Linked DNA regions of Aggregicoccus sp. 17bor-14. Each later gene encodes a partner of the first gene's protein in a complex. Links are inferred from orthologs where the notes say so. Each region holds a gene or a part of one and is shown in the gene's direction. Other genes may lie near its edges.

Region 1 (3,033 bases):
CTTGATGCCGTTCTCCTCGTACGCGTTGGTGCGCACCGAAGGCGGCGGGTCCTGCAGGACGAGCGGGTTGCTGCGCACCACGTCGAGCAGCACGCTCTTCACCACGTTCGGCGGCGCGTCGTAGGACAGGGTGATGTAGTGGTCCTGGCCCACCGGCTCGCCGCCGCGCGAGAAGTTCTTGATGGCCTGCTTGCCCACGAGGCTGTTCGGCAGGGTGATGCTCTCGCGGCGGAAGTTCTCGATGCGCGTCGCGCGCCAGCCGATCTGCGCGACGAGACCCGTGTACTCGCCCACCTTCACGTAGTCGCCCACCTGGAAGGGGCGCTCGAGCTGCAGCGACAGGCCCGCGAAGAGGTTTCCGAGCGTCTCCTGCAGCGCGAGACCGATGACCACCGAGAGCACCGCAGAGGTCGCGAGCAGGCCGGTGAGGTCCAGGTTCAGCTGCGCCCGGAGGATGGGCACCGTGACGAGCGCGTACAGCGTGAAGTCGATGACGTCGCGCAGGATCTTCGGCGTGGTGACGGGCGTGCGCAGCCGCAGCAGCTTCAGCCCGAAGGACACGGCGACGCGCACCATGCCGAAGGCGAAGGTGAGCATCCAGGAGACCTGGATTGCCTTGCCCAGGCTGGGGAAGTGCTCCAGGGGCACCACCCACGAGAGCAGCCTCAGCGCGAGGAAGGTGAGGATGAGCGCCAGCGCGCCGCGCAGGTCGCGCTTGAAGAGCGCGTCGGAGGTGCCCGCGCGAACGGCCAGCAGGACGACCGCGAGCAGGGCGCCCGCGAAGAGGAAGAGGTTGCTCTGGAGGAGGGGAAGCACGGGCGCGCTCGACTCTGCCCAGCCGGGGGCAGGGGGTCAAGCCGCGGCGGGCAAGCGGGCGGTTGACCTCCGGCGTCCGAGCGGGGATACACAGCGCCCATGACGCTGGCCTCGGTGTTCGGACAGCCGCGCGCAGTCGAGGCCCTCCGGGCCGCCCTGCGTGGCGGATCGGTGCACCACGCCTACCTCTTCGTCGGCCCCGAGGGCGTGGGCAAGGAGCTGGCGGCGGTGGGCCTCGCACAGGCACTCACCTGTCCGGAGAAGCCGCTCGAGGGCTGTGGGGTGTGCAGCAGCTGCACGCGCATCGCCAAGGGCACCCACCCCGACGTGCTGTGGCTGATGCCGGACGCCGAGCGCGTGGAGCGCGGGCTCGCGGGGCGCTCGGACATCAGCGGCACCCCCAGCCGCGACATCCGGGTGGAGCAGATCCGCCAGCTGCAGGAGCGCCTCTCGCTGCGCGGGCTCGAGTCCCCGCGCAAGCTGGCCCTCGTCGCGAGCGCGGAGGCGATGAACACCCAGGCGCAGAACGCCTTCCTCAAGACGCTGGAGGAGCCGCCCTCGGACACCACGCTGGTGCTGCTGTGCTCGGCGCTGGATCGCCTGCTGCCCACCATCCGCAGCCGCTGCAGCAAGGTGCCCTTCGGCCCGCTGCCGCTCGATTTCCTCGCCCAGCGCGTGCAAGCCGAGCGCAAGCTGGACCCGGCGACCGCGGCGCTGGTGGCGGTGATGGCCGGCGGCAGCCTCGGGCGCGCGCTCGCGCTGGACGTGAAGGCACTGGGCCGGCGCAAGCAGCTGATCACGGACTTCGAGGCGCTGTGGGGCGGGGACGCGCTGCCGCTCCTGCGCTTTGCCGAGGAACACGGCAGCAGCCGCGACGACGCGGAGCAGGCGCTCACCATCCTCACGCTGTGGACGCGCGACGTGGCGGTGGCGCGCACCGGCGCCGGCGCGGGGCTCGCGAACCAGGACCTGGAGCCGCTCGCGCGCGAGGTGGCCGGCCGCCTCTCCGAGGCCGGGCTGCACCGGCGCTTCGCGCTGCTCGAGCGCGCGCTCGGGGCGATCGTGGGCCGCAACGGAGCGCCGCGCCTGCAGCTGGAGCGGATGCTCATCGAGATGATGGAGGCCCGATGAGCGTGGAGCTCGACGACGTGCTGGCCGAGGCGAAGGCGGGCAAGGTGGCCCCGCTCTACCTGCTCTGGGGTGAGGAGTACCTCGTGCGCAAGGGCGCGGACGAGCTCATCAAGCTGCTCGTGCCGGACGCCGCCATGGGGCTGAACCTGGTGGTGCTGGACGCGGCCTCCCCGCGCGAGGCCGCGCAGGAGCTCGCCACCATGCCCCTGTTCCCCGGGCGCAAGGTGGTGCTGGTGCGAGACCCGGAGTTCCTCGCGCCCAAGAAGGGGCGCGGGGATGCGCTGGGCAAGGCGCGCGAGGCGTGGAAGGCCGGCAAGCGCAAGGAGGGGGCGCGGCGCCTGCTCGCGCTCGCGGCGCGCGCCGGCTGGGGCGTGGACCAGCTGGACCCGGACGGCGCGAGCGCGCCGGGCGTGGAGGCGTGGAAGGAGGAGCTGAACGTGGACCTCGCCGAGGCGGACCTCGCCTTCCTGCGCGAGGCCGCTGCCTTCTGCCGCGAGGAGCGCATCAGCGCCCCGGAGGGCGACGCGAGCGCGCTGCTCGAGCTGTTCCAGAAGGGCGTGCCGCCGGGTCACGCGCTGGTGCTCGCCGCGACCGACGTGGACGCGAAGAGCCCGCTGCTCAAGCTCGCGAAGGAGGAGGGGCGCCTCGTCGAGCGCAAGGTGGCGAGCCGGCTGAAGGACCTGGACATCTCCGAGCTCGCGGCCGAGTTCCTGCGCCCCTTCAAGAAGCGGCTGGGCCGCGGGGCGGAGGCGGCGCTGAAGGAGCGGGTGGGCGGCAACATCCGCCTGTTGCAGAGCGAGCTGGAGAAGCTCGCGCTCTACGTGCAGAGCGCCGTCATCGAGACCGAGGACGTGGCGCTGCTGGTGGGCCACGCGCGCGAGGAGGAGTTCCTCGAGCTCTCGGACGCGCTGCAGAAGCGCGACCTGCGCGCGGCGCTCGCCTATGCCGAGGACGCGATGGGGCAGGGGACGCACGCGCTGCAGCTGCTGGGCGCCGTCGCCTCCATCACCCGCACGCTGCTGGAGAACCACGAGCGGATGAACCGCTACGCGCAGGGCGCGCCCCCGCGCTCCTTCGACGACTTCA
Region 2 (2,770 bases), on another replicon or contig:
CACGGAGTTGATGCAGTAGCGCAGGCCCGTGGGCGCGGGGCCGTCCGGGAACACGTGGCCCAGGTGCCCGCCGCAGCCCGCGCACGCGACCTCCGTGCGGCGCATGAAGAGCGACTCGTCCGAGCGCTCCTCCACGTGCTCGCGCGCGAGCGGCGCGGTGAAGCTGGGCCAGCCCGTGCCCGAGTCGAACTTCGCCTCGGAGCCGAAGAGCGGCGCGTGGCAGCCCGCGCAGCGGTAGGTGCCGCGCGCGTGGTGGTCCCAGTAGGCGCCGGTGAAGGCGCCCTCGGTGCCCTTCTTGCGCAGCACGCGGAACTGCTCGGGGCTGAGGCGGCGGCGCCACTGCTCGTCGCCGCCGTGCGGCGCCTGCGGCGTGGCCGGAGAAGCGGATGGGTCCAGCTGGGCGCAGCTCGCGGTGTGGCTCGGGCTCATGGCAGAAGGCTCCTCCCTGGGGGAGTGAACCCGCCCCATCCCCCCGACCATGCGCCCGCCGGTGCATTCTCGCACCCCCGCCCCGCCCGCCTGGCCGGTGGGTGAGGCGAGGCACGCGGGCGCCGGGCGTCCTGCCCGCTGCGGCGTGCGCGCAAGGGCCAGGGACCCCAGGGCGTTCCGGAGGAGTTCCAGAAGAGTTCCGGGAACTTCGGGGCTGTTCGCGCCGCCGCAGGGAGGGCAGGCCGGTTCATTGACGCCCCGGCGCGATGGGGCTACACCCGCCGGGCTATGGAATTCCGCATCGCTGCCGACGAGCTGAAGAAGGCCCTCTACCGCGCCCAGGGCATCGTGGAGCGCAAGACGACGATGCCCATCCTCGCGAACGTGCTGGTCACGGCGCAGAAGGGCGGCATCACCGTCACGGCCTTCGACCTGGACATCGGCATCGTGAGCGAGCACCCGGCCGAGGTCACCAAGCCGGGCGCCGTCACGCTCAGCGCCAAGTACGTCTTCGACATCGTGCAGAACCTGCCGGACGCGCAGGTGACGCTGAAGAAGCTCGCGAACAACTACGTGGACATCGCGAGCGGCAGCGCCCACTTCAAGATCGTGGGCATGGCGCCCGAGGAGTACCCGAAGCTGCCGCGTGAGGAGAACGCGCCGCTGGTGAAGGTGCCCGGCGCCACGCTGCTGGAGATGATCAAGAAGACCAGCTTCGCCATCTCCAGCGACGAGACGCGCTACATCCTCAACGGCGTCTTCTTCGAGCCGCAGGCGGGCGGCAAGGTGCGCATGGTGGCCACGGACGGCCACCGCCTCAGCCTCATCGAGCGCGAGCTCACCGGCGACTTCAAGCTCAAGAGCGGCGTCATCATCCCGCGCAAGGGCCTGATGGAGCTCAAGCGCCTGCTGGACGAGGCCCCGGATGCCGAGTGCCACCTGGGCTTCGCCGAGAACTCGGCCCTCTTCAAGAAGCCGGGCCTCACCATGGTGATGCGCCTCATCGACGGGCAGTTCCCCGAGTACCAGCGCGTCATCCCCAAGGAGGGCGAGAAGAAGGTCCTCATCAGCAAGGTGCGCTTCCTCGAGGGGCTCAAGCGCATCGCGCTCCTCTCCGCGGACAAGAGCTACGCGGTGCGCATCGGGCTGGGCGAGAACACGCTGAAGATCACGGCGAACAACCCGGACCTCGGCGAGGCGAAGGACGACCTGGACGTCGCCTACCGCGGCGGGGACATCACCATCGGCTTCAACGCCCGCTACCTCATCGACGTGCTCAGCGTGACGGACACCGACGAGGTGGCCTTCGAGCTGGGCGACGAGCACAGCCCCGGCGTGCTGCACGGCCCCGGCGACCGCAGCTTCACCGCGGTGGTCATGCCGATGCGCGTCTGAGCGCCCCTCTCACGAGGGAGTGAGGGAGGAGGGCCCTTTCCGCGGGAAAGAGGCCCTCTCGCTTTTTCCGGGGTAGGCTGCGTCCTCCGAAAGAGGGCGGACCCCATGTCGACGCTGTGGAAGTGGAGCACCCTGGCGCTGCTCGCAGGCGCGAGCAGCTGTGGCCCGCAGCCCGAGGCACCGCGGCTCGCCGGGAAGTCCTCCGCGCTGGGCACCCCCGCGCCGCTCGCGCACCGGGTGAAGGACCTCAACCCCGGGCCCGGCGACGGCCTGCCCGAGCGGCTCAAGCCCTACTTCCACCTGCACGCGCTGGGGCACACGCTGTTCCTGCGCGCGGACGACGGCGTGAGCGGCCCGGCGCTCTGGCGCAGCGACGGGACGGAGCAGGGAACGCGCCTCGTGAAGGACTTCACGGATGACACTGCGGACACCCTCGGTGACGAGCCCGCAGTGCTGGGTGATGCGCTGTACTTCTTCGCCGGCCCGACGAGTGCGCTCGGGCTCTGGAAAATCTCGGAGGACGCCGAGTCCCCAGAGCTCGTGCAGTCGCTCTCTCCCAAGGGCGAGGGCTGGGCCTTCTCCCTCCGGCGCTTCGGAACCCAATTGGGCTTCGTGCACACGGACCCGGACACGGGCGCTGAGCCCTGGGTGTCGGACGGCACCACGGACGGAACGCACCTGGTGGTCGACGTCTGGCCTGGCGCGAAAACCTCCGATCCCCGATTCCTGCGGGACCTGAACGGTACGCTGTTCTTCACGGCCGAGGACTCCGTCCACGGACGAGAGCTCTGGCGCAGCGATGGCAGCGCGGGCGGCACCCGGCTCGTGAAGGACATCCGCAGCGACGGCGATGGGGTGGGGGCGTACTCGGCCGCGCCCGTCGCAGTGGGTAACGCGCTCTACTTTGCTGCGGATGACGGCACAGGGGCGTGCGGCCTGTGGCGCA

What was found. Proteins that work in one complex are often made in the same cells at the same time.
Region 2: the proteins of holB (region 1) and dnaN are in contact, whole or in part, in a cryo-EM structure (PDB 8GIZ), measured with the Escherichia coli proteins. The link is inferred for Aggregicoccus sp. 17bor-14 from one-to-one orthologs.

The regions. Positions count from the first base shown.
Region 1 is NZ_VJZZ01000001.1:658,295-661,327, reverse strand. Bases 150-2,931 are described here. They hold holB (DNA polymerase III subunit delta'), read left to right. Parts: upstream 150-915; coding sequence 916-1,947; downstream 1,948-2,931. Other genes in these bases: holA (DNA polymerase III subunit delta), read left to right, coding at 1,944-2,931; FGE12_RS02930 (mechanosensitive ion channel family protein), read right to left, coding at 150-816. Also shown: more of FGE12_RS02930, read right to left, coding at 1-149; more of holA, read left to right, coding at 2,932-3,033. UniProt on the Escherichia coli protein: Part of the beta sliding clamp loading complex, which hydrolyzes ATP to load the beta clamp onto primed DNA to form the DNA replication pre-initiation complex.
Region 2 is NZ_VJZZ01000013.1:65,189-67,958, reverse strand. It holds dnaN (DNA polymerase III subunit beta), read left to right. Parts: upstream 1-717; coding sequence 718-1,824; downstream 1,825-2,770. Other genes in the region: FGE12_RS22810 (ELWxxDGT repeat protein), read left to right, coding at 1,930-2,770; msrB (peptide-methionine (R)-S-oxide reductase MsrB), read right to left, coding at 1-429. UniProt on the Escherichia coli protein: Confers DNA tethering and processivity to DNA polymerases and other proteins. Acts as a clamp, forming a ring around DNA (a reaction catalyzed by the clamp-loading complex) which diffuses in an ATP-independent manner freely and bidirectionally along dsDNA.